DNA from 3 places in the Anaerocolumna sp. AGMB13020 genome. Region 2 is predicted to be linked to each of the others. Evidence: predicted binding sites of a transcription regulator. Region 2 holds the regulator's gene; each other region holds the start of a gene.
The links. The regulator Rex, encoded in region 2, represses fermentation and respiration genes when NADH is low (regulators of the CRP and FNR family bind a similar motif). The targets are predictions, from matches to a motif close to ATTGTTAANTANTTAACAAT.

Region 1: R2R35_RS03860 (oxidoreductase) is a predicted target of Rex. The motif match lies at 1,445-1,464, and genes of this name have one in related genera.
Region 3: R2R35_RS12975 ((2Fe-2S) ferredoxin domain-containing protein) is a predicted target of Rex. The motif match lies at 1,634-1,653, and genes of this name have one in related genera.

What each region holds. Positions count from the first base shown of each region.
Region 1 covers NZ_CP136910.1:917,870-921,156, forward strand. Annotated here, with positions in the region: gene R2R35_RS03850 (MFS transporter) at 1-435, opposite strand, end outside; gene R2R35_RS03855 (TetR/AcrR family transcriptional regulator) at 596-1,180, opposite strand; gene R2R35_RS03860 (oxidoreductase) at 1,566-3,287, shown strand, end outside.
Region 2 covers NZ_CP136910.1:5,088,349-5,091,635, reverse strand. Annotated here, with positions in the region: gene acpS (holo-ACP synthase) at 1-258, opposite strand, end outside; gene R2R35_RS21430 (hypothetical protein) at 260-871, opposite strand; gene R2R35_RS21425 (redox-sensing transcriptional repressor Rex) at 921-1,595, opposite strand; gene R2R35_RS21420 (DUF1349 domain-containing protein) at 1,906-2,487, opposite strand; gene R2R35_RS21415 (ABC-F family ATP-binding cassette domain-containing protein) at 2,830-3,287, shown strand, end outside.
Region 3 covers NZ_CP136910.1:3,187,614-3,190,900, forward strand. Annotated here, with positions in the region: gene R2R35_RS12970 ([Fe-Fe] hydrogenase large subunit C-terminal domain-containing protein) at 1-1,349, opposite strand, end outside; gene R2R35_RS12975 ((2Fe-2S) ferredoxin domain-containing protein) at 1,330-1,590, opposite strand; gene asnS (asparagine--tRNA ligase) at 2,333-3,287, shown strand, end outside.

The sequences.
Region 1 (3,287 bases), 1.6 Mb from region 2:
ACAATAAAAGGAATGCAGCATGCTCATAGCCTTTTCTTTGTTATCCGTTGGACAGGCCTCTACTATGGGACTGATAAGTACTTCCAGTAAACCGCCACCGGCTGCATAAATTACAACTGCTGCAAGCAGTCCGGTGAATGGGTCGGGAAAAATATCAGGAAAAATGGTAAGTGCTATTAATCCGGTAGCAGAAAGCACATGTGCAGCTACCGCTGATACCTTATAGCCAATCTTATCAATAAAACCTGCACAAACCATATCCACCAGGAGCTGTAACCCAAAGTTAATCGTAACCAGCAAGGTGATCTTGCTTAATGGAATACTGTAATTTTGCTGTAAGGTGATAAACAGTAACGGTACAAAATTGTTAACGATTGCCTGTACGATATATCCGATAAAACAAGTGCGTATCGTCTTGGTATAATCTTTTTTCATGAATGACTCCTCCTGACAACTTGTAAAGCTTAACACAAACAAATGCCAGAGGCTATGTCTTCAGCTATCTTTCTGATGTATATTATTATAATTATATTAATTGTAAACCGCTGGGATTCCCGTCCGACGATACGCTATATTGGCAGCATAACATCAAGTTCTAAGCTTTTACCTTTGGAACATATCCTAATACGGTTTCAAAAGAACGGCGGCATTCTGCCAAAATATCAAATTCACCGTTTTGCACGCACCAAAGATAGGCTATCCCTGTTAAAGAATAGACAAGGCTAGTATATAATTCTTCATTACTGCTTGCGATATTTGTAATTACATGTCTCTCCCTGGCACGTCGCAGCAAGGTCAGATACAGTTCCTTGGCCATGGCATTTTCGGCACCTAAAATGTGCTTGTCCTGCACCAGATTCTTCAGATACACCATTCTTGTAATCTCAACACCGGCATCTAAAAGTCTTTTATAATACAGTTCAATTATCTGCCACATCTGTTCCAGACACTCATCATCTGCCAGTAAGACCTGCATCATCTGTTCCACATTAATGTCAATGGTTTTAAAAAAATCCTTAATCAGATCTTCCTTGGTCTGATAATGATAATAAAAGGTGCTTTTGGCTACCTCTGACTTTTCACATATATTTTTAATGGTTACATTGTCAAAACCAGATTCTTTAAATAAATCAATCGCACACTCCAATATATGCATCCTGGTGGAGATGGATTCTTTCATGATTACCTCTCATTCCGCCAACGGCAATTTCAATCTTGTAAAAACAGAAAGACACCCTCTCTGTTTCTGATACTATGCCGAATTGCTGGCACTGACTTTGTGATTATAATACCAGATAATCCCTTATAAATCAAATAACTCTTTCAAACCTCTTCTGAAAACCGTTCTTTTTCCATATTATTTCATTTATTCGTACCATGGTACATATATTTATGAACTTATGATTGACATTTTAAATACAAAGTATTAAAATATCACCATACAGATGTTAAATTTTTATCAATGTTTATGATGTATTAATCACCAAGTTACCTCTGTGTGTATTGACACACAAGCAAAGCAATAAGGAAATTTTATTCAATACTAATACAAAAGGAGAATGAATATGAAATACGATTCACTATTTACCCCCTTTAAAATCGGTTCTATGGAGCTTAAGAACCGTATCGTACTCTCCCCTATGGGCACCAATTCCGGCAATATTGACGGGACAATTTCCGAAGATGAAATCAGTTATTTTATAGAAAGAGCCAAAGGTGGAACCGGTTTTATTATAATGGGCTGCCAGTTTCTTAATGAAGAGCTGGCACAAGGTTCTATGGAAGGTGTACTAAAGAATAATTATGTTATACCTAAATTGACCACCCTTTGTGAATCTGTTCATTTATACGGAGCAAAGATAGCAGCTCAGATCAGCTGCGGTACCGGCCGAAATGCATTCCCCAGTATGTATGGTGAACCTCCGGTATCCTCTTCTGCTATTCCTGCTACCTTAAATCCCGATTTAACTTGTCACCCTTTAACCACAGAAGAGATTAAAGAGATTATGGAGCAATTCTTTCATTCTGCAACCATTGCAAAGAAAGCCGGATACGATGCAATTGAGGTACATGCACATGCAGGTTATTTGATTGATCAGTTTATGTCCCCTGTCTGGAATATCAGAGAGGACGAGTATGGCGGCAGCCCCGAGAACCGGATGCGCTTTGCTGTGGAAATCGTTCGTTCCATCAGAAGAGCCGTAGGCAAAGACATGCCCATTCTGTTCCGAATCGCCCTGGATCATCGTTTCGAAGGTGGCAGAACTTTAGATGACAGTATGGAATTATTGAAAATATTAGAGAAAGAAGGAGTAGATGCTTTCGATATCGATGCCGGTTCCTATGAAACCATAGAATATATCTTCCCTCCCAGCTATTTAGGAGATGCCTGCATGGAATACGTCTGTACTCCTGCCAGACAAGCTGTTAAGGTTCCTTTGTTAAATTCCGGTAACCATACCCCGGAAACAGCAGTCAGACTGTTAGAAAGCGGGAACGCCGACCTTGTAATGTTTGGACGCCCTTTAATTGCTGATCCCTACCTTCCTGAGAAATTACAGAAGGGAAACAGAGAGGATGTAAGACCCTGTATCCGTTGCAATGAGGATTGTATCGGAAGAATCGTTACCAGATCCACAAAGCTTAGCTGCTCCGTTAATCCACAGGCTTGTGAAGAAGATCGCTTTACCCTAAAACCCGTAACCGCAAAGAAGAAAGTAGTTGTAGTGGGCGGAGGTCCAGGTGGACTGGAGGCAGCAAGAACTGCTGCACTTCGCGGTCTTGAGGTTGCTCTCTATGAGAAAAATGAGTTTATCGGTGGCCAATTAGCTGCTGCTGCAACTCCAAGCTTTAAACACCAGCTTTCCTCCTTGGTAGCCTGGTACAAAGTGCAGCTGGAGAAATTGGGCGTTCAGGTGAAGCTGGGTACTGAAATTACAGCAGATTCTCCTGTATTGGCTGATTGCGATTATATCGTTACTGCGACCGGTGCCGTACCTTTAACCCCTCCCGTCAAAGGTATTGACAGTGAAAATGTCGTTAATGTAATAGAAGCACATATGAAGGAGGCTAGCGTAAAAGGCAGCAATATCGTTATCTGCGGTGGTGGTTTGTCCGGTTGCGACTGCGCATTGGAACTGGCAATGGATAAGGGTAAAAAGAATGTTACCATAGTGGAAATGAAGGACACTGTTGCTTCAGAGCTGATGTTTATTACTGCTGCCGGTCTTATGAGCAAAATAAACGAATATGGTATAACCTTAAAAACAGGCTGCAAAGTATTGTCA
Region 2 (3,287 bases):
TTTCAATAAATTCACAAAAGGTTTCCCGTATTCATCCCGCAATACTTCTATATCTGAAGGATGAATTCCTCGAAAACCCAGACCCAGCATTTTTACAACTGCTTCTTTTACAGCAAAATTTCCGGCAAGCTTTCTTCTGTCTGTCTGAGCAAGTTCTAACTCTTTTGGAGTAAAGATTCTCCTGCAGAAATGTTCCCGCTCACAGGCTTTCATGACTCTTTCGATTTCAATTAAATCTGTACCGATACCAACAATCATGCTATTTATTCCTTTTTATCTCTTCATCCAGTTCCTGCAATAGTTCCGGTCCCAGCAGATCATGCATGTAATTATAGATATCTGCATTTTTCATTTCCATATCCTGTTTCTCTAGGATTTTTATTTTCAGCTGTTCTCGGATGTTTTGAATCCACTTATTAATCTCATTGATTTTCTCTGTGTTCTCACTGAGCCGTCTATAGCAGATTTGTGAACTTTCTATTATTAAAGCTTCGTTAGCCGCCTTAATTTGATAAGGCAGATCAACCAGTTCATTCTCTGAGTCTTTTACTTTATCGCCAATTTCCCTTATCAGTCTCTGGTTCTGATCAAGTTTCTTTTCTTTGGCTTTTCCCAGCTTTGTGTCATTGACATCCATGTGAGTGATAATCTCACCCATCAGTTGATTCTTTATCTTCTTGTAATCCTTTAAATCATTGGTAAGTTTGCCTTGCTGTTTCATCAGCTCATCCAGTTTATTTTCCATTGCTTTGATGTGAACAGGTTTATCATAATCCGGAAACAGCTGATGCCAGCGTTCATCCAATACTACTATTGGTATTTTCTTACCCTTAAAGATTTTTTCAAAGTTTATGTCTTCCTTTTTTCTCATGTATACTTATACCCCATTTCTGGTGCAAGCTTTCGCTTTGGTGTCCTTTTTAATTATTATCGGATGAAATGTCTTCTTCCGTAATACCTTGGGACTCTTCCAAATCTTTTAGGGTATAGGATAATCTCATAAGACTTTCTAACAGATGTACATTCTCTACAATGACATCGGAGGGGAGATTTAAATCTACTGGCGCAAAATTCCAAATGGCTTTAATACCTAAGGCCACTATTTCTTTAGCAGTCTGTGGTGCCTTTATCTTTGGTATGGTCAGTGCGGCTATATGAACCTTGTTGCTCTTCACAAATTCTTCCAGTTCATCCATCATCTGTATCTGAGTTCCCCTGATTGATATTCCTTCCAATCGCGGGTTAACATCAAAGATACCCTTAATCATAAATCCTCTTCTTTCAAAATCACCATAGTTTGCCAATGCCTGTCCCAAATTACCCGCTCCTATGATGATTACATTGTACTTTCTGTCAAGTCCTAATATTTTTCCAATCTCAGTAAACAGATATTCAACATTATATCCGTACCCCTGCTGTCCGAACCCACCAAAATTGTTCAAATCCTGCCTTATCTGGGAGGCAGTAACCTTCATCCTCTCGCTTAACTCCTTAGATGAAATACGTACCACGTCATTTTCCAGCAGTTCTCCCAAGTAACGATAATATCTGGGTAAGCGCTGTATTACGGCTAATGAAATTTCTTTCTCTTGCACTTCTGACCCTCCTTTATTTTTTATAACTGAAAGCAGGTAATTCAATATTGCAAATTAAAACTGATATATGCATATATTCATTAACCTGCTTTTGATTTTCTTATGTTTAAAGGAATGTTTTAAGTAAACTGTTTTTACTCTTCCTGTGTAAAAATACGGTATTCAGGTATTTCTACAGAAAGGATCCTACAAATTCTTCATTTAACTTAATTTACTCCTGAATATAGCTTTCTAATAAGATATTATATGTGAATGATATTTATTTGTCAAATGCTGATTCCTATATGAATTTTCCAATAATTCCCTCGGTTTATCTGCCGGCGCGTATATTTAAAACCGTTCTGTGCTCCAGCGATATATTCTCAAAATAACGTTCTCCGCCTTCTCCAATTGGTGCTTGTGCCACCAAACCAACTTTGATTGTCTGACTGGCGGGCAGAATAAAATAACGCATCATATCATATTTTATACCATCCAAAGAATAGTGAAAGGCAAAGGCATCTCCTACCCTGGCTGCCTGAAGCCAAACCTCATTTCCTTCTATATTACAGCCGTTTGCATCATCAGACAAGGGATTTGTTACAACACTGACAACTGCATTGGTGTCAAAATCCGTCTTCTCAAAGCAGGCCTTAGCCCAGATGCTGTCATTCTCCATTAACATTATCGTTGCTGCATCAAAGGTATCCAAAAAAGCATGAGATACCTTGGCTCTAAATACAAAATCCCCAAAAATTTCTGTATAATAAAATGGCGCATTATCACGTACAAATACTCCTGTCCCACGGAAGAAATCACTCTGCCCGGGTGCTTTTATCACAATTCCTTCTTTTGTATATCGAATACTGCTTTCATTTAACCATTTAAAATCTTTGAAAAATTTCTTACTCATGTGTAAACCCCTTTCCTAATTGGCTTATAATAGTATCTGCGCTGTAAATTACAACCTTCCCGCAGTCTGTAACAGGCACTTTTTCTACATGATATCATTGATACAGGCACTTTTTCAAGTTATTTATCTCACTTAATAACGGAAGTAAATCTTTAACAAAAACTTTGTACATAATCCGAGTTTCTTCTTGAGACCTCCATCAAAACAACAGATCAGCCATAATCTCTCTCTTATATGTCATCCTCTTTGGTTTACCTTAGCTGGGACATGTCAATTACTTGACTTTTTACAGTCATTCCTTTATGATTCTAAATAGAAATCCAAAGAGAAAGGTAATTTGAAATGATTTTAGCATGCAGAAATATTTCTAAAAGCTTTGGAACAGACCAGATTCTTAGCAATGTTTCTTTCCATGTAAACGAAAGGGAAAAAGCCGCTGTTATCGGTATTAACGGCGCAGGAAAATCCACCCTTTTTAAGATTATTATGGGAGAACTGGCACCGGACGACGGAGAGATTATATTTGCAAAGGGTTGCAGTGTTGGTTATCTTGCACAGCATCAGGGACTCTCCTCTGAAAATTCCATTTATGATGAAATATTAACCGTCAAACAGGATGTTATTGATATAGAAACCAAGGTTCGCCAGCTGGAGGAATCCATGAAGGAGGCATCCGGAACCGAACTGGAGCAGATGCTTTCTGCCTATACAAGATTAAATCACGAATTTGAATTGAAAAATGGCTATGCTTATAAAAGTGAAGTTATTGGCATTTTAAAAGGACTGGGTTTTACTGAAGA
Region 3 (3,287 bases), 1.9 Mb from region 2:
CTGGTAATGCGAAAGCTTCTTTCTGCCGCGCTGTTAAACTCCACGATACGCATATCAGGGTCTGCTATGATCAGGATGTTTGGAGTAGTATCCAGTACGATATTTGCCATGGACTGAGCTTTCTCGTGCATATAGGGAATACACATGGTAAGTTCCGCTTTTCCCTGATATACTGCAATTGCCTTCTCCCTGCAATTACGGTAACCACAGGCACCGCAGTTTAACTCATCTTCTTTTGTGGACTTTCCTATCTTTTTCAGGATTTCTGAAATCTCAGGATCTGTTGGCATGGGATCTTTCGGAGAACGGTCGCAGAATTTCCGGTGAAAGGATATTTCTCCGGCACGTTCATAGAAGTCCTTATCTTTTTGGGGTTCCTTTGGAATGGCTTCTTCCATATCAAGCTTTACCTTAAAGCGTGAAATGGATTCCCGGTTCAGGGCAGAGCCTTTGATACAGCCTCCGCTACAGATATCAGCCTCGATAAAAGACCCGCTTACCTCATCCCGTTCCATGCTCTCAAACAAATCGATGCAGTTCTTCATCCCATGAACATAAAACTTCCGGTATTTATTCGGAGTGTCTGCGGTTGCAACTACGGAGGAGAGGACTCCGCTGCTGATGGGATAGAGACGGTTGACCTTGGGGTCCGGATTATCAAAAGGAGAATCCGGCAGAGTATCCAGCTGAAGCTTCTCCTCATAAAGCCATTGCTCAAACTCGGTAAAATTTATGACCGCATCGATGTAACCATTGGTTCTTGGGTCACCGACTGCTTCTCTCTTCTTTGCGATACACGGACCTAAAAAGACCACCTTGACATCGGTTCCAAGCTGGTGTCTGATTAACTTACCGTGGGCTACCATTGGGGAGTCCACCGGAGCCATATATTTTGTTAAGGAAGGATAATAAATCTCTATAAGGTCATTAACACTAGGGCAGCAGGTAGTTATGATATTGTTCATACTGCCGTCATTCAGCAGCTTCTCATATTCTGCCGTAACGAAAGCGGCACCTTCTGCTGTCTCCCGGACGGAGGTAAAGCCCAACTTTAACAGGGCTGTCACTACCTGCCCCGGGGTTTTATATTTCAGCACGCCAAGATAGGCAGGTGCAAGTGATACCACGGTGGGTATTCCTTCCTTCAGATATCCCTTGACCTTGTCAAGATCACTGATAAGGAATTTGGCATTCTGGGGACAGGCTTCCAGGCAATGTCCGCAGAGAATGCACTTGTCATTCATTATTTGTGCCTGTTCCTGCTTAACGGTTATTGCCTTTACTTCACAGGTTCTTACACATTTATAACAGTTTCTGCACTTTGCTTCCTTAAAACTGATGACATTCATGCTTTAGGCCCCCTAAAACCTCCTGTGTGAAAAATTCCTTGGTATTGCTGGGGGTCAGAGAGAAGGATTTGTCATCCACCTTTACACAGACACCCTTTACACATTCTCCCATGCAGAATGAGCCGGTAAGCTGTACCTGATCTTCTACACCGTGTTCTTTGATAAGTGCTTCCAATGTATGTACAATTTCTCTTGATCCTTTTAAATGACATGAACTACCAATACATATTGTAACCACCATAATAACAACCTCCTTGTAGAGAGGACAATCAGCGTGTTGCTGGATTGTCTGAAATTTAACAATGTATAGAAGTATTCTAGCACTTTATGGGGGGACTGTCAAAGGATAAATTGGGGGTGGTGGGGAACCGGGAGGACTGTTTAAAGGGGCGAGGATTTGTCCTGGTCTCCCACGGTTTATTCGGGCAAGGAACCTATTCCACTAGAAGCTGCTGTAAATGCTTGGGACAAGTCCGGAAAAGCCAAACTCGCGGAGAGACCTGCTGTGGGGCAGGTGGTTTTCTGCCGCTCAGACAGTGGCTTTTCCGGACTTCGGCGCATTTACAGCAGCTTAAGTGTCATTAGGTCCCTTCCCGAGATAAACCTTAGGGAGACCAGGACAAATCCTCTTGTTCTTTGGTGGCAGAAGGTATGGTGTAATACTTGTGGCCAAAGATTTTAAGGCGGATGGATTGATAGAGCTAAATTGTTTTATGGTTGGAGCATTGTTTATGTAAATGTTGCAAGGGTTTATATAAAAGAGGTATAGGTGCTCTATTATAGGAAGAACCTATATAAAATAAGGAAATTGTTTTATTGTTTTATTGGTTTTTGCTAAATGGTGGCTGTTATTTTTAGCTGCAATTACAGCTCTCTTTATAATTAAGCGTTACAAGAAATTTACCAGTTGATTTTACGATGGTAAATTGTAATAATTGTGGTATAATATCCTTATATTTTAAAAGAACAAAGGAGCCCGTATAATGGAACTTATAACAATCCGGGAACTGTACCGGGAAAAAGAGAAGTTTATCGGAAAGGAAATCACTGTAGGCGGCTGGGTCAGGAGTATAAGAGATTCTAAGGCCTTTGGCTTTATCGTGCTTCATGACGGTACCTATTTTGAGACCCTTCAGATTGTATACCATGATACTATGGAGAATTTCGGAGATATTTCCAAGCTTAGTGTTGGATCAGCTCTGATTATTAAAGGTGAGCTGGTAGCTACGCCGGAGGCGAAGCAGCCTTTTGAGATTCAGGCTACTGCCATTGAGATTGAAGGTGCTTCTACTGCGGATTATCCTCTTCAGAAGAAAAGACACAGTCTGGAATTCCTTCGTTCCATTTCTCATTTAAGACCCAGAACCAATACTTTTCAGGCAGTTTTCAGAGTGCGTTCCCTGATTGCCTATGCTATTCATAAATATTTTCAGGACAGGGATTTTGTCTATGTGCACACGCCCTTAATTACCGGCAGTGACGCGGAAGGTGCCGGCGAGATGTTTAAGGTTACTACACTGGATCTTGAGAAAGTACCTCTTACGCCAGAAGGTAAAATTGATTACAAAGAGGATTTCTTTGGAAAAGAGACCAATCTTACAGTAAGCGGTCAGTTAAACGGTGAGACCTATGCCATGGCTTTTCGTAATATCTATACCTTCGGGCCTACTTTCCGTGCTGAAAATTCCAACACCACCCGTCATGCTGCTGAGTTCTGGATGATTGAGCCGGAAATTGCTTTTGCTGATTTAAAGGATGATATGGCGCTGGCAGAAGGTATGATTAAATATGTTATCCGCTATGTTATCGAGAATGCACCGGAAGAGATGAAGTTCTTCAATGATTTTGTGGACAAGGGCTTACTGGACAGGCTTACCCATGTTATGAATGCTGAGTTCGGACATGTGACTTATACAGAAGCCATTGAGCTGCTGGAGA